DNA from 4 places in the Streptomyces incanus genome. Region 1 is predicted to be linked to each of the others. Evidence: riboswitches for the same ligand, from Rfam matches in the RefSeq annotation. Region 1 holds a riboswitch; each other region holds the start of a gene.
The links. A riboswitch is a leader RNA that binds a small molecule or an ion and turns the genes downstream of it on or off. The one in region 1 is predicted to bind cobalamin.
Positions count from the first base shown of each region.

Region 2: it holds a riboswitch for cobalamin, as region 1 does, so the genes downstream of both, ACFP2V_RS15470 (energy-coupling factor ABC transporter permease) here and ACFP2V_RS35960 (ABC transporter substrate-binding protein) in region 1, are expected to answer to the same signal.
Region 3: it holds a riboswitch for cobalamin, as region 1 does, so the genes downstream of both, ACFP2V_RS22260 (ribonucleoside-diphosphate reductase subunit alpha) here and ACFP2V_RS35960 (ABC transporter substrate-binding protein) in region 1, are expected to answer to the same signal.
Region 4: it holds a riboswitch for cobalamin, as region 1 does, so the genes downstream of both, cobN (cobaltochelatase subunit CobN) here and ACFP2V_RS35960 (ABC transporter substrate-binding protein) in region 1, are expected to answer to the same signal.

Region 1 is NZ_JBHSPC010000161.1:44,335-48,428, forward strand. It holds gene ACFP2V_RS35955 (FecCD family ABC transporter permease) at 1-876, opposite strand, end outside; gene ACFP2V_RS35960 (ABC transporter substrate-binding protein) at 873-1,928, opposite strand; cobalamin riboswitch at 1,991-2,202, opposite strand; gene ACFP2V_RS35965 (MFS transporter) at 2,728-3,936, opposite strand.
Region 2 is NZ_JBHSPC010000038.1:38,375-42,468, forward strand. It holds gene ACFP2V_RS15465 (ABC transporter substrate-binding protein) at 1-1,108, opposite strand, end outside; cobalamin riboswitch at 1,369-1,578, shown strand; gene ACFP2V_RS15470 (energy-coupling factor ABC transporter permease) at 1,609-2,379, shown strand; gene ACFP2V_RS15475 (energy-coupling factor ABC transporter substrate-binding protein) at 2,376-2,789, shown strand; gene cbiQ (cobalt ECF transporter T component CbiQ) at 2,796-3,545, shown strand; gene ACFP2V_RS15485 (energy-coupling factor ABC transporter ATP-binding protein) at 3,542-4,094, shown strand, end outside.
Region 3 is NZ_JBHSPC010000073.1:24,329-28,422, forward strand. It holds gene mctP (monocarboxylate uptake permease MctP) at 1-825, shown strand, start outside; partial or broken gene ACFP2V_RS22255 (GNAT family N-acetyltransferase) at 885-1,453, shown strand; cobalamin riboswitch at 1,535-1,674, shown strand; gene ACFP2V_RS22260 (ribonucleoside-diphosphate reductase subunit alpha) at 1,799-4,094, shown strand, end outside.
Region 4 is NZ_JBHSPC010000036.1:12,422-16,515, forward strand. It holds gene ACFP2V_RS13575 (precorrin-2 C(20)-methyltransferase) at 1-585, opposite strand, end outside; gene ACFP2V_RS13580 (precorrin-8X methylmutase) at 582-1,253, opposite strand; gene cobG (precorrin-3B synthase) at 1,250-2,557, opposite strand; cobalamin riboswitch at 2,603-2,753, shown strand; gene cobN (cobaltochelatase subunit CobN) at 2,787-4,094, shown strand, end outside.

The DNA.
Region 1 (4,094 bases):
GCCGGCCAGCGCCGTGACGGGCAGCAGCCGGGCGTGGCCGGCGCCGGTGAGGACGCGGGTGGCGTGCGGCAGAACGAGGCCGACGAAGCCGATCGCGCCGACGCAGCTGACCAGGACTGCGGTGAGCAGTGCCGTGGCACACAGCAGGACGAGGCGGGAGCGGGCGATGTGCACGCCGAGGCCGGCGGCGGCCTCCTCGCCGAAGGCGAAGGCGTCCAGGGTGGTGGAGTGCCCGAGGCAGACGACGAGTACCAGGGCGAGGACCACCGTGCACAGCAGTACCTGACCCCAGTCGGCGCCGGTGAGCGAGCCGAGCAGCCAGAACAGCACGCCCTTGGTGGTCTCCGCGTCGGCGGAGGTGAGCACGGTGAACGAGGTCAGCGCGGAGAACAGCTGCATGGCCGCCACCCCGGACAGCACCACCCGGTCCATGCTCCCGCCGAGGCTGTGGCTGAGCAGCATCACGAGCCCGAAGGACACCAGCGCGCCGGCGAAGGCACCCGCCGAGAGCGACACCGCCCCGCCGCCGACACCGAGCACCACCACGGCGACCGCGCCTGTGGACGCCCCGGAGGACACGCCGAGTACGAACGGGTCGGCGAGCGGGTTGCGCAGCAGGGACTGCATGACCGCGCCGCACAGGGCGAGTCCGGCGCCGCACACGGCGGCGAGCAGGGTGCGCGGCATCCGCAGGTTCCACACGATGCCGTCGCGCAGCGGCGTCAACGTGCTCTCGCCACCGCCCAGATGGGCCATCACCGACGCCCACACGTCGGCGGTGGAGATGTCGGCGGGCCCGATGGTCACGGCGACGGCGACGGAGGCGGCCAGTGCCGCGAGCCCGCCGCCGGTCAGCAGCAGGGCGCGGAGGCTCACTTGGTGAGCCCGGCATCGCGCAGGCCGGCGGCGACCTGCTCGATCCCTTCGACGGTGCGGATGGAGGGGTTCATCGCCTGGCCGCTGAGCAGGACGTACCGCTTCTTCTTCACTGCGGCGAGGTTGCGCGTGGCCGGATTGGTCTCCAGGAAACGAATCTTCGCGTCGGCGGTTTCCGCTGTCTGGGACCTGCGGGTCAGGTCGCCGAGGACTATGACGTCGGGATCGCGGTCGGCGACGGTCTCCCAGTTGATCTGCGGCCACTCGTCGTGGGTGTCGGAGAAGGCGTTCTCGGCACCGACCTCGCGGGTGATGGCGCCGGGGGCGCCGCAGCAGCCGGCCAGGTAGGGCGACTGGGAGTTGGCGAACCAGTACATGAGGGAGGCGCCGGAGGCGTCCAGGCCGTCGGTGGCCCTGCGCACCCGCTCCTTCAGTTCCGCGACCAGTTCGTCGCCACGCTCCTCGACGTCGAAGACGCGCGCGAGATCGCGTATTTCGCCGTAGACGGTGTCGAGGGTGAGCGCCGTGCTGCGGGAGCCGTCGCCGCCGCTGTCGTTGTCCTTCCCGGCGGCGCAGTCCGCCGGGGAAACATATGTGGGGACGCCCAGTTCCTCGAACTGCTCGCGGGTGGCGACGCCGCCCTTGCCGAGCGTGGAGACGAAGGAGGCGGTGACGAAGTCGGGTTCGGTGTCCAGCACCTTCTCGAAGGAAGGGGTGTCGTCCGCCAGGCGGGGGACCGACGCGCTGGCCTTCTCCAGGCCCTTCGGCACCGGATCGGTCCAGGTGGCGGTGCCGGCCATGCGGTCGGCGAGGCCGAGGGAGAGCAGGATCTCGGTGGTGCCCTGGTTGAGGGAGACGACCCGCTCGGGTGCCGACTCCACCGTGACCTGGTTCCCGCAGTTGTCGAAGGTCAGCGGGTAGCCGGACGCGGCGGACTGTTCCGGGCTGTCGGCGGCGGCGTCGCCGGCTCCGCCGCAGGCGGTGAGCAGCAGGGCGGGGGTGAGGAGAAAGGCTGCGGCACGGCAGCGGGGATCGGAGAGAGCACGGGGCACGGGCACGCCTTGCACTGTCGGGGCTCGTACGCGGAGCCTGGCCTACAAAGGGCCCCACCGCCGACGGCGGCGAGGTGCCAGCAGGTCTTCGGACTCGGGTTCGCCCGGACGGAGCGCCTTCCCAGGGCGGTGCGCGCCGGCCCTTTGGCCGACCCGCCGCCCCAGTGGCGTCATGAGTGCTCCGCCCGTCCCCCTCACCGCTGCGCGTCAGTTCCGGATTCCCACCGGATTCCCTGGCCTCGGATGTGGCACGACTGGCTCCGGAAGCGTATCAAGGCGCTTGTATGACCTGGTCGCGGGCGCACCTCACCGCCGTTCACGCCCGCGACGATGCGTTCCGCTACCGCTCGCCGAGTTCGCCGACGGTTTCCGCCCCGGCTGTCCCACACGGCCGGGCGCCTGACGAACCGGGACCCGGTGCTCGACGGCGGCCGGCAGACCGTTGCCGCCGGTCACCGCGAGGCCACCGGCAGGCCCCTGGACACCGAGTCGGGCCCGCCCGCGCCCGATGGCCCCTGCCCGGTTCGTCCCCTTCACACCGGGCGCTTCGAGCACGACGGGATCGTGCGCGAGGCGCCCGAGGGCGTCCCGTCCGCACAGAGCTGTTTTGAACGTGCCCACGGGCAGCCGACGAGGGCGAACCGATGGAGAGGCACTCTTGCGAGCGTGCGCTGTCCGGAGGATGGGGGCCGGCAGCCGCCGGCTCGGGCGAGGCCCTGTTCTCCAGCCGTGGTCCCTCACGCCCGGCCTGCGCTTCGGCCTCGTGCCGGCACTCGCCCTTCAGGGCCGATGCCGGTCGTCACGTGACCGTACGCGCCTCTTGATCGGCCACGGCCGAGCCTTCCATGATCACCTCGGAGCGTCGGCCGCCCCGGTCCATCAGGCCGCCCGTGAAGGCCAGGCCGAGGCCGGCCAGAGCAAGAGCCGCACCGGCCAGGCTGGGCGCGGCCCAGCCCCAGCCTGCCGAGATGACCAGGCCGCCGATCCAGGCCCCGCCCGCGTTGGCCAGGTTGAACGCGGAGTGGTTGGAGGCCGCCGCCATCGTCGGAGCGTTCTTGGCCTTGGCCATGAGCAGCATCTGGACGGGCGTGGTGATGAGAGAGCCCATCGCACCGATGACGGTGATCGTCACCAGGGCGGGCACGACGCTGTGCACGGTGAAGTAGAACGTCACCAGTGCCGCGGCGAGCACGGCCAGGCCCGCATACAGCGTCGGCCGCAGGGCGCGGTCCGTGAGCGGGCCGGCGACCAGCGTGCCGAGCGTCATGCCAACGCCGTAGAGCGCGAGGACCAGAGTGGTCGAGGAGTCGGATATGCCCGTCAGATTCGTCAGCATGGGCACCAGGTAGCTGTAGACGGCGAAGAACCCGCCGAACCCGACCACGGCGACGGCCATGCCGATCACGACCTGCCTGTTGCCCATGGCCCGCAGCTCGGTCCTGATGCCGGACTGCCGGCCGCGTGGCTGGTGGGGGACGAAGCAGGCCAGCATGACGAGGGCGACGAGTCCGATGACGGTGACCGCCCAGTAGGCGGACCGCCAGCCCAGTTGTTGCCCGAGGGCCGTGCTGGCCGGGACTCCGACGATGTTGGCGACGGTGAGACCGAGAAACACCTTCGAGACGGCACGTGCCGCGCGCCCCGGGGCGACCAGCCGTGAGGCGACGACGGCGCCCACGCCGAACAGCGCTCCGTGCGGCAGACCCGCCAGGAACCGCGCGGCGAAGAGCAGGCCGAAGTCGGGGGCGAGCGCGGACGCGGCGTTGCCGACCACGAACAGCCCCGACAGGAGCAGGAGCAGCCGCTTGTGGGGTATGCGCGCGCCGATGCCCGTCAGCAGGGGCGCGCCGACGACGACACCGAGCGCGTAGGCGGAGACGAGGTGGCCGGCGTGCGGCACGGACACGCCGACCCCGTCGGCGATCTGGGGCAGCAGCCCCATCGTGGCGAACTCGGTCGTGCCGATGCCGAACGCGACGACAGCCAGGGCCAGCAGAGCCAGCGGCATGGTGCAAAAACCTTTCGAAGGCAGCGGTCCAGGAATAAGGGGGACGATGTCAGGCCTGAGCACGAGTGGCGTCACCGGCCTGGTGGACCGAACAGCGGCAGGCCGGTTGCGTCGAGCGCCGGCCGTGCGTCTCTGGACGGCCTGCTGGAGCGGCTTCG
Region 2 (4,094 bases), on a different contig from region 1:
TGGCCCGGACACCGCCCTTGGCACGGATGCCGTCCTTGCCGGCCTTCCAGCCGTCCCGGTCGAGGACCTTCTTGGCCTCGGCGAGGTCCTGGGGGCGTTCGATGTCCTTGGTGTACCAGGGGTCGTCGAGGGGCAGCGGCCCGTAGGCGGGGCGGCCGGCTCCGTCGAGGATCTTGTCGACCATGGCCTGGCGGTCCACGGCGAGGTCGAGGGCGCGGCGGATCGCGGTGTCGCCGGTGACCTTGTTCGCGGTGGGGAGGGTGACGGCGCGGAAGTCGTAGGTGGTGGCCTGGTACGTCGTGCGGCCGTCGTCGTTCTCGAAGGTGGCGGCGAGGTTGGGCGGGAGGGTCGCGCCGTCGAGGTCGCCGGAGCGCAGGCGGGTGGCGCGGACGTCGTCGTCGGCGATGACCGCCATGGTGATCTTCTTCACCTCGGGGGCGCCGCCCCAGTAGTCCGGGTTCGCCTTGAAGGTGAGCTTCTCGCCCTTGCTCCAACCGGTGAGGACGTAGGGTCCGGTGCCGATCGGCTCGGTGTTGAAGGCGCCGGTGTTGGGGTCCTGCTCGCCGGCGATGTGCTCGGGGACGATGGGCAGGACGGTGCGGGCGGCGAAGGCCGCGTACGGGTACTTGAGGGTGAAGACGACCTTGTCGTCGCCGTCCGCGCGAACCTTTTCGACGGCGTCCAGTTCGCTCTTGGCGGTGTTGTTGGTCTTGTCGTCGAGCACCGTTTCGTACGTGTAGACGACGTCCTCGGCGGTGAGGGGTTCGCCGTCGCTGAACGTCACGCCGGAGCGGAGGGTGTAGGTGTAGGTGCGGCCGTCGTCGCCGATCTCGGGCAGGGCCTTCGCCAGGGCGGGCTTCAGTTTCAGGTCGGCGTCCCGGGCGAGCAGCCCGTCGAAGATCTTGGAGTTGCCGTCCTTGCCGTAGCCGAGCAGGGGGCTCAGGGTGTCGGGTTCGGAGGGGACCCCGATCACCACGGACTCGGCGGACCCGCCGCCGCCCGCGGCGGTGCCCGAACCGCCGGTGGGTGCCGAGCAGGCGGCGACCACCGCGAGCGCGGCGGCCGTGGTGGCCGCGCCGGTGGTACGCCGTATTCGTCGGGTCGTCATCGAACCTCACACCTCTACTGACCGGAATTCGTTGTTGCATACTAATTGCAGCAAGGTTCTGCCCAGGGCCCCGGTCCCTCATGCCGACGTCTCGACGAAACAGTGGCCGCCCGGGCAGGCGGCGAGGGGGCGGCCGATGTGCCACCTGTGCACATCCACGCCCACCCGCTGTCAGGGCCGCAGGTGCGCGCGGGGGCATGAGCTGCGGACCGCCGTCCGCGCGCCCCCCGTACCCGCTTGTCACCAGGCCGGATCCGGGTCTACTGTCACCACGCCTTGGTGAACGGGAAATCCGGTGCGATACCGGTGCGGCCCTCGCCACTGTGATCGGGAAGTCCGGCTCCGGCCCCTGGTCCTGTCCCCCCGACAGGACCGACGGGCAGCCACTGGGTCCACCTGGGACCCGGGAAGGCGGAGTTCGGGCGGTGGTACCCGTCAGCCAGGAGACCGGCCAAGGCGCGTCAACCATCCACGAGGTGCTGGAGAGGGTCTGCTGAGCCATGCACATTGCCGAGGGTTTTCTGCCACCGGTGCACGCGGTCGCCTGGGGCGCCGCGGCGGCGCCGTTCGTCGTCCACGGAGCCCGGTCGCTCATCCGTGAAGTCAAGGAACATCCCGAGAGCACGCTGCTGCTCGGCGCCTCGGGAGCGTTCACCTTCGTCCTGTCCGCGCTGAAACTTCCATCGGTGACGGGGAGTTGCTCCCACCCCACCGGTACCGGGCTGGGCGCCATCCTGTTCCGGCCGCCGATCATGGCGGTGCTGGGCACCATCACCCTGCTGTTCCAGGCCCTGTTGCTGGCCCACGGCGGGCTGACCACGCTGGGCGCCAACGTCTTCTCGATGGCGATCGTCGGACCGTGGGCGGGGTACGGCGTGTACCGGCTGGCGCGGCGGTACGGGGCGCCGCTGATGGCCGCGGTGTTCTGCGGCGCGTTCGTCGCCGACCTGTCCACGTACTGCGTCACCAGCGTGCAGCTGGCGCTCGCCTTCCCCGACCCGGGGAGCGGGTTCCTTGGCGGGCTCGGCAAGTTCGGCTCCATCTTCGCCGTCACGCAGATCCCGCTCGCGGTGAGCGAAGGGCTGCTGACCGTCCTGGTGATGCGCCTGCTGGTGCAGTCCAGCAAGGGCGAACTGACCCGTCTCGGCGTGCTGTTGACCGGTAAGCGAGCGGCAACGGGAACGACGGCGACGGAAACGGAGCCAGAGCCGGAGACGAAGCAGACGGCGGGCACGACGGGGACGACCGGTACCGGGACGGTGGCTCGATGACCAGGAACGCGAAGATCAACGCCCTGCTGCTGCTCGCCGTGGCCGCGCTCGCGGTGCTGCCACTGGCGCTCGGGCTCGGCGACCACAAGGAGGAGCCGTTCGCCGGGGCGGACGGCGAGGCGGAGACCGCCATCACCGAGCTCGAACCGGACTACGAGCCGTGGTTCTCCCCGTTGTACGAACCTCCGTCCGGTGAGATCGAGTCGGGGCTCTTCGCCCTCCAGGCCGCCGCCGGTGCGGGGGTCCTGGCGTACTACTTCGGAGTGCGGCGCGGGCGTCGACAGGGTGAGGAACGGGCACGGCGGCAGCAGCCGGTGCCCGGTAACGGACCGGATGCCGGACCGGACACCAGCCCGGATGCCGAGTCGGGCCGCCCCGACGAGGCGCTCTCCCCCGGTCCCCGGGCCTGATCGCGCGTGCTGTCGATCGACGCGGCGGCGCACAGCAGTCGCTGGCGCCGCCGCCATCCCGTGGACAAGGCCGTGCTCGGGCTGGGGCTCACCGTGCTCGCGGTCTCCCTGCCTCCTTGGCCGGGCGCGGCCCTGGTGCTGGTGACCGCGCTCGTGGCGTTGCTGGGCCCGGCGGGGGTGCCGGGCCGGCGGCTGTGGCGTGCCTACCGGGTGCCGCTGGGCTTCTGCGTCACCGGGGCGCTCACGCTGCTGGTGCAGGTGGGCGGGCCGGACGGGTTCGTTTCCCCGGCACCCGAAGGGCCGCTGCGCGCGGGTGAGTTGCTGCTGCGTACCTCGGCGGCTTCCCTCGGGGTGCTGCTGTTCGCCTTCACCACGCCGATGTCGGACCTGCTGCCGCGTCTGGTGCGGGCCGGGGTGCCCGCACCGCTGGTGGACGTGGCCCTGGTGATGTACCGCATGAGTTTTCTGCTGCTCGACTCGGTGCGCCGGATCGGCCAGGCGCAGGCGGCCCGGCTCGGGCACACCACCCGGGCGGCGTCCTGGCGTTCGCTGGGCGGTCTCGGGGCGACGGCGTTCGTCCGGTCCTTCGACCGGGCGGCGCGGCTGCAGGCGGGGCTCGCCGGGCGCGGTTACGACGGCACGCTGCGCGTCCTGGTGCCCGAGGCGCGTGTCTCCGTACGGTTCACGGCCGTGAGCCTGTTGCTTCTCGCGGCGTTGGCCGCCGTCGCCCTCGTCCTGGAAAGGCCTCTGTCGTGAACGGGTCCGCGCCGAACGAATCCGCCCTGGTCGCCCTGCGGGACGCGTCCTTCGCCTACGAGGACGGCCCGGCCGTGCTCACCGGCCTCGACTTCGAGGTGCGGGAGGGACGCGCGCTCGCGTTGCTGGGCCGCAACGGCAGCGGCAAGACCACGCTGATGCGGCTGCTGAGCGGTGGACTACGGCCGAGCGGGGGCGAGTTGACCGTGGCGGGCCGGCCGGTCCGCTACGACCGCAAGGGGCTGACCCGGCTGCGGACGACGGTGCAGCTGGTGGTGCAGGACCCGGACGACCAGTTGTTCGCGGCGTCCGTGGGCCAGGACGTGTCGTTCGGGCCGCTGAACCTCGGGCTGTCCGACACGGAGGTACGGGCGCGGGTGGCGGAGGCGCTGGCCGCGCTCGACATCACCGCCCTCGCCGAACGGCCCACGCATCTGCTGTCCTACGGGCAGCGCAAGCGGACCGCGATCGCGGGAGCGGTGGCGATGCGGCCGCGCGTCCTGATCCTGGACGAGCCGACCGCGGGCCTCGACCCGGACGGTCAGGAAC
Region 3 (4,094 bases), on a different contig from region 1:
CCGCACTCGATCACCGCGACGCTGTCCTCGCGCAGCCGTGAGGTGATCCGCCGCAACACCACGATGCTGCCGCTGTACTCGCTGATGCTGGGCCTGCTGGCGCTGCTCGGCTTCATGGCGATCGCGGCCGGGGTCGAGGTCAGCAACGGGCAGCTGGCGATCCCGCAGTTGTTCGAGAACATGTTCCCGGCCTGGTTCGCCGGCGTGGCCTTCGCCGCCATCGGCATCGGGGCGCTGGTGCCGGCGGCGATCATGTCGATCGCCGCCGCGAACCTGTTCACCCGCAACATCTACAAGGACTTCATCAAACCGGACGCGACACCCGCGCAGGAGACCAAGGTCTCCAAGGTGGTCTCGCTGCTCGTGAAGGTGGGTGCGCTGGTCTTCGTCCTCACCATGGACAAGACGGTCGCCATCAACTTCCAGCTGTTGGGCGGCATCTGGATCCTGCAGACCTTCCCCGCCCTGGTGGGCGGCCTGTTCACCCGCTGGTTCCACCGCTGGGCGCTGCTCGCGGGCTGGGCGGTCGGCATGGTCTACGGCACGGTCGCGGCGTACGGGGTGGCCTCGCCGACGCAGAAGCACTTCGGCGGCTCGTCCAAGGTGATCCCGGGTATCGGCGAGATCGGCTACATCGGCCTCACCGCCTTCGTGGTCAATGTCCTGGTCACGATCGCCCTGACCTTCGTCCTGAGGGCCGTCAAGGCGCCCGAGGGCATCGACGAGACCCGGCCGCAGGACTACACGGCGGACGCGGGCGATCCGGGCGTCAGCACCGAGCTGCCCCTGGACACGGCTGACACGGCCGCCGACGGCAAGCGCTGACGCGGTACGCGGGTACGACAACGGGCCGCGGATGTCTCCGGCGGCCCGTTGTCGTACCCGTGGGGCGCACTCGCCCCACAGACATCGTCACCCGGCCGGTGGAGCCGTACGAGTTCGAGGAACTCGGTGAACTCACCGCGCAGGCCTGTCTGCGCGACGGGCTGCTCGACTTCGGGGAGAGCGACGCGTACCTCGGTGAGCTCAGGGACGTCGCCGGGCGGGCCGCGGCCGCCGAGGCACCGGTCGCCGTGGAGGGGACCGGAGCGTGTCCCGGGACGTCGGAGGCGGGCGGCGCGGGAAGGGTGCTGGACGGGGTGACGTTCGTACCGCGCGGCGGGCCGATGGCCGATATGGCCGGGCCCGGCGAGGCGGAGATCCGGATGCTCGCGGTTGCCCGCACAGCCCGGCGCCGGGGTGTCGGGGTGTCGGGGAGGCCCTCGTCCGCGCCTGTGCCGACCGGGCACGGGCCACGGAGGGGTGCGTACGGATCGTGCTGTCGACCCGGCGGACGATGCGTACGGCCCACCGCATCTACGAGCGTCTCGGTTTCGTCCGCTCCCCCGGGCGGGACTGGAACCCCGTTCCGCACCTGGACGACATCACGCTGCCCGCCTATGAGCTGACGCTCCGACACCCCTGCGGGCCCTGCACCGCAGCGCCCGCCGGGACACAAGATATGGGACTGCCGACAGCGCCCGGCACAAGATGTATGCTCATGCTCGCTGTCGCCGCAGGGGAATCCGGTGCGAATCCGGAACTGTCCCGCAACGGTGTACTTGTGCGTGTTCGCGTTTCCCGCGTGCCCGCACGGGCTTCAGTCCGAGGACCTGCCGACAGTGCGCCCGGCCGTCCGGTCCGGGTGCCCGACGTCCGGGCCTCGCGGAATGGGCCGGTGGACGCGTGGCACGTTCGCGTGCCCGTGTGCTGCCCCCGCCCTCGCCGAGGCCCCGTGCCGAGCGAGGGAGAGCCCCACGTGACCATCGCGCCAGCCGATCCTGCTTCAGCGGTCGAGGTGAGCGACGGCCCCGGTGCCGCGCTGCTGCGGACCCTGACCGAGCTGACCGCCGATCTCCCCGACGCCGACCCCGGCCGGGTCGCCGCCGCCGCGCTGCGCGGCCGGTCCGCCCATGCGGACGAGGCCGAGCTGCGCGAGCTGGCCACCGAGGCGGCGGCCGGGCTCATCTCCGAGGATCCCGTCTACTCCCGGCTCGCCGCCCGCCTGCTGACCCTCGGCATCCGCGCCGAGGCCGCCTCGCAGGGTGTCACGTCGTTCACCTCGTCGATCGCCGCCGGGCACCGCGAGGGCCTCATCGCGGACCGGACCGCCGAGTTCGTCCTGCTGCACCCGGACCGTCTTGACGCGCTGATCGACCCCCGCGCGGACGACCGCTTCGGCTACTTCGGGCTGCGCACCCTGTACAGCCGCTATCTGCTGCGGCATCCGGTCACCCGCAAGGTCGTCGAGGCACCGCAGCACTTCCTGCTGCGGGTCGCCGCCGGTCTCGCCGAGAACGGCACCCCCCGCGCGGTGGACGAAGTCGCCGCGCTGTACGGCCTGATGAGCCGCCTGGAGTACCTTCCCTCCTCCCCCACCCTGTTCAACTCCGGTACCCGGCACCCCCAGATGTCCTCCTGTTACCTGCTCGACTCCCCCAAGGACGAGCTGGACTCCCTCTACGACCGCTACCACCAGGTGGCCCGCCTCTCCAAGCACGCCGGCGGCATCGGCCTGGCCTACTCCCGCATCCGCTCGCGGGGTTCGCTGATCCGCGGCACCAACGGGTACTCCAACGGCATCGTCCCGTTCCTGAAGACCCTGGACGCCTCCGTCGCCGCCGTGAACCAGGGCGGCCGGCGCAAGGGCGCGGCGGCGGTCTACCTGGAGACCTGGCACTCCGACGTCGAGGAGTTCCTGGAGCTGCGCGACAACACCGGTGAGGACGCCCGCCGTACGCACAACCTGAACCTCGCGCACTGGGTGCCGGACGAGTTCATGCGCCGGGTCGACGCCGACACCGCCTGGTCGCTGTTCTCCCCGTCCGACGTTCCGGACCTGGTCGACCTGTGGGGCGAGGAGTTCGACGCGGCCTACCGGGCCGCCGAGGCCGCGGGCCTGGCGCGGAAGACGATCCCCGCCCGGGAGCTGTACGGGCGCATGATGCGGACCCTCGCCCAGACCGGCAACGGCTGGATGACGTTCAAGGACGCCGCCAACCGCACCGCCAACCAGACCGCCGAGCCCGGCCACGTCGTCCACTCGTCCAACCTGTGCACGGAGATCCTCGAGGTCACCAGCGACGGGGAGACAGCGGTCTGCAACCTGGGCTCGGTCAACCTCGGCGCGCTCGTCGACCCGGCGGCCGGTGACCTGGACTGGGAGCGGCTGGACGAGACCGTGCGCACAGCCGTCACCTTCCTCGACCGGGTCGTGGACATCAACTTCTACCCGACCGGGCAGGCGGGCCGTTCCAACGCGCGCTGGCGCCCGGTGGGGCTGGGAGTGATGGGCCTCCAGGACGTCTTCTTCGCCCTGCGTCTGCCCTTCGACTCCCCGAAGGCCCGGCGGCTCTCCACCCGGATCGCCGAGCGCATCATGCTCGCCGCGTACGAGACCTCCGCCGATCTCGCCGCGCGCCCCCGGACGCCCGCGACGGGCTCCGGGACAGCAGGAACCCCTGTCGGCCCCCTGCCGGCCTGGGAGCACACGCGTACCGCCCGGGGCGTGCTGCACCCCGACCACTACGACACCGAACTCGCCTGGCCCGAGCGCTGGTCGGCGCTGCGCGAACGTATCGCCTCCGTCGGCATGCGCAACTCGCTGCTGCTGGCGATCGCGCCGACCGCCACCATCGCCTCCATCGCCGGCGTGTACGAGTGCATCGAGCCGCAGGTGTCCAACCTGTTCAAGCGCGAGACGCTGTCCGGCGAGTTCCTCCAGGTCAACTCGTATCTGGTGAACGACCTGAAGCGGCTGGGCGTGTGGGACGCGCGGACCCGCGAGGCGCTGCGCGAGGCCGGCGGCTCGGTGCGGGACTTCACCTGGATCCCCGAGGAGGTGCGCGGCTTGTACCGGACGGCGTGGGAGATCCCGCAGCGTGCCCTGATCGACATGGCCGCCGACCGCACCCCGTTCCTGGACCAGTCGCAGTCGCTGAACCTGTTCATGGAGACGCCGACCATCGGCAAGCTCTCCTCGATGTACGCCTACGCCTGGAAGCGGGGTCTGAAGACCACGTACTACCTGCGCTCCCGACCGGCGACCCGCATCG
Region 4 (4,094 bases), on a different contig from region 1:
ACGCTCCATCGCCCGGCGCACCTTGGGGAAGGTACGCCCCAGCTTCATCACCACGGCCGCGTCCGTCGCGGCGAGCCGGGCGGTCAGCTCCTCCTCGGGCAGCGTGCCCGGCAGGATGGTCAGCACCTCCTCGCCCTCGGCGAGCGGGGTGCCCAGGCGGGCCGCGGCGGCGGAGACCGACGTGACACCAGGGATCACCTCGGTGTCGTAGCGGTCCGCGAGCCGCTTGTGCATGTGCATGTAGGAGCCGTAGAAGAGCGGGTCGCCCTCGGCGAGGACGGCGACCGTCCGGCCCGCGTCCAGATGGGCGGCGAGCCGGGCCGACGCCTCGGCGTAGAAGTCGTCCATGGCGCCCTGGTAGCCGCCGGGGTGGTCGGTGGTCTCGGTGGTGACGGGGTAGACCAGCGGTTCCTCGACGTGGTCGGCCCGTATGTGCTTCGCCGCGATGGAGCGGGCGATGGACCGGCCGTGACGGGCACTGTGATAGGCGATCACGTCCGCCTCGGCGATGGCCTCGACGGCCCGTACGGTCATCAGGGACGGGTCGCCGGGGCCGAGCCCGACCCCGTACAGCTTGCCGCTCATTCTTCCTCGCTCGCGATCGCGTTGAGAGCGGCGGCGGCGATGGCGCTGCCTCCGCGACGGCCTCGGACGACCAGGTGCTCCAGGCCCGAGGGGTGGGCGGCCAGGGCGTCCTTGGACTCGGCCGCGCCGATGAAGCCGACGGGCACGCCGATGACGGCGGCCGGTCTGGGCGCCCCCTCCTCGATCATCTCCAGGAGGCGGAAGAGCGCGGTGGGCGCGTTGCCGACGGCGACCACGGCGCCCTCCAGACGGTCGCGCCACAGCTCCAGTGCGGCGGCGCTGCGCGTCGTGCCGAGCTTCGCCGCCAGCTCCGGGACGGCCGGGTCGGAGAGCGTGCACAGCACGTCGTTGTCGGCGGGCAGCCGCTTGCGGGTCACCCCGCTGGCCACCATCTGCACGTCGCAGAGGATCGGAGCCCCGCCGCGCAGGGCCTCGCGTGCGCGGGCCACCACACCGGGCGTGTGACCGAGGTCGCGGACGAGGTCGACCATTCCACAGGCGTGGATCATCCGGACCGCGACCTGGCTGACGTCGGCGGGCAGGGCCGCGAGGTCCGCCTCCGCGCGGATGGTGGCGAAGGACTGGCGGTAGATGGCCGCTCCGTCCTTCTCGTAGTCGTAGGGGGTCACGGTGTCCTTCTCGCTGCTCTCGGTCGTCGTACGGCTCATGAGGTGACCGCCGCCAGGGTGGCGGCGAGGAGGGAGGGATCGTCCAGGGCGGCGGTGCGCGCCGGCCGCCCCTGGGCGACCATGCCGATCCGGTAGCCGCCCTCCGGGGCGGCGACCACATCGATCCGGTCGCCCCGGGGGCGGCCGCAACGCCGCTCGCAGCCGGACCAGTACAACGGCAGGGGGGAGCGGCCCGCGCCGGCGAGGGCATCGGCAGCGTCCGCCCGCACGTCGGAACGTGACCTGCCGCACCCCGGCCGGCCGATGCAGGCACCGACGCGCAGCCAGGGGGAGGAGGCGTCGGTGACCAGGCCGGTGCCGGCGAGGCGGGCCAGCGCGTCGGCCGCTGTCGCCGTGCTCGTCCCGGGAGCGGGGACGACGATGCCGCGCCACGGTGTCAGGCGCAGTTCGCCCGCCCCGACCCCGGCGGCCACCCGGGTCACGGTCCGCCATTGACGGGACGTGAGAAGGCCCAGGGGAGCATGGACGGACAGGGCCGCCCCGATCACTCCCAAAGGCGGCCCCTCCGCTGTGGCGCGGTCGTTCGGCGCCGGAACGCAGTCGATGCCCGCGCCGGTCAGGCGGGACCGGATCACATGCGTCAACTCACCTGGGGAGAGGCTCAGTTCGTCGACCCGCCAGACCTGTGCCCCGGTCTCCCGCAGCACCTCGAGGAACGCCTCGGCAGCGAGCAGCGCGGCCCGGGGCGCCTCGTCCCCGGACACCCGCAGGGCCTCGTCCGCCGAGCCGGTGACGAGCAGGGCGCCGCCGTCTTTGACCGCACGCACGGTCACATCGGCGCCGAGTCCGGCGACATCGCCGCGTCCGTCGTCGAGCGCGAACAGGAACCGCCCGGACAACGCCCGCGCCGCCTCGCTCGCGCACAGCGACTCGTCCAGGGCCGACAACCACGGCCGCACATCCCGGACCCCCCGTCCGTCGAGGCCGGACAGCGGTGAGGCGACGATGTTGCGTGCCCGTTCGTGCCCGCGTGACGGGAGCAGTCCGGCCGGGTCCAGCGACCCGGCGAGCCGGGCGCCGCAGTCGTCGCGCAGTCCACGCAACTGCACGTTGCCGCGCGAGGTCAGATGCAGTTCGCCGTCGCCCAGTTGGTCGGCCACGTCCGCGAGTACCTCGGCCTGCGGCACGGTGAGCACCCCACCGGGCACCCGGACCCGGGCCAGCGCGCCGTCGTCGGCGGTGTGCAGCCGCAACGACCCCGGACAGGCGTCACCGCGGTCCCGTGAGACCGCTGTGGCCTGGGACGACGGAGGGAGGGAAGCCGTGGACATGGCGGCGAGCATACCGACCGTCACACGGCGTCCAAGCCCTGCCCTCTTCCCCCGACCCTTACTATGATCTCGGCGGATCATCAGATCCGCCCTCGCCACGACGGCGACAGGGGAGGAAGCCGGTGCGAATCCGGCGCGGTCCCGCCACTGTGAGTCCGGCCACCAGGAGGCCGGACGAGTCAGGAACTCCCGCCGTCCAACACTGCCCGGGGCGCGGACCCCGAGGAAGGCCGGCCGACGCATGCCGCATTCGTCCGGGGAGCGCTCGACGCACCCCCGCATCCTGCTCCTGTCGACGTCCGACACGGACCTGCTCAGCGCGCGAGCGGCCGACGGCCCGGTGCCCTACCGCTTCGCCAACCCCTCCCGCCTCCCGCTCGACGACCTGCCCGCGCTCCTCGAGGGCGTCGGCCTGGTCGTCGTACGCCTCCTCGGCGGACTGCGCGCCTGGGAGGAGGGCCTCGACCTGCTGCTCGCCGACGGCCGCCCGGTCGTCGTCCTCACCGGTGAACAGGCCCCCGACGCCCAGCTGATGGCCGCCTCCACGGTTCCCGTCGGCATCGCCGCCGAGGCGCACGCCTATCTCGCCCACGGCGGACCCGCCAACCTCGAGCAGCTCGCCCGCTTCCTGTCCGACACGGTCCTGCTCACCGGCCACGGCTTCGAGGCGCCCGCGCCCGCACCCACCTGGGGCCCGCTGGAGCGCACACCCCGCGAGGACACCGACGGCCCGACCGTCGCCGTGCTCTACTACCGCGCCCATCACATGAGCGGCAACACCGCCTTCGTCCACGCCCTGTGCGACGCCGTGGAGAACGCGGGCGGGCGGCCCCTGCCGCTGTACGTGGCCTCCCTGCGCGCCCCCGAATCCGAACTGATCGAGGAGCTGCGCGCGGCGGACGTCATCGTCACGACCGTCCTCGCGGCCGGCGGCACCAAGCCCGCCGAGGCGTCCGCCGGCGGCGACGACGAGTCCTGGGACGCGGGCGCCCTCACCACCCTGGACGTGCCGATCCTCCAGGCCCTGTGCCTGACCGGCTCCCGCACCGCCTGGGAGGAGAGCGACGAGGGCGTCTCCCCGCTGGACGCCGCGAGCCAGATCGCCGTGCCCGAGTTCGACGGCCGCCTGATCACCGTGCCGTTCTCCTTCAAGGAGATCGACGCCGACGGCCTCCCGGCCTACGTCGCCGACCCCGAGCGCGCCGCCCGGGTGGCCGGCATCGCCGTGCGCCACGCCCGCCTGCGGCACATCCCGGCCGCCGACAAGCGCCTGGCCCTCGTCCTGTCCGCCTATCCGACCAAGCACTCCCGCATCGGCAACGCGGTCGGCCTGGACACCCCCGCCAGCGCGGTGGCCCTCCTGCGCCGGCTGCGGGACGAGGGATACGACTTCGGCGACACCGACGTCCCCGGACTGGCCTCCGGAGACGGCGACGAACTGATCCGCGCGCTGATCGAGGCGGGCGGCCACGACCAGGACTGGCTCACCGAGGAACAGCTCGCCCGCAACCCGGTGCGCATCCCGGCCGCCGACTACAAGCGCTGGTAC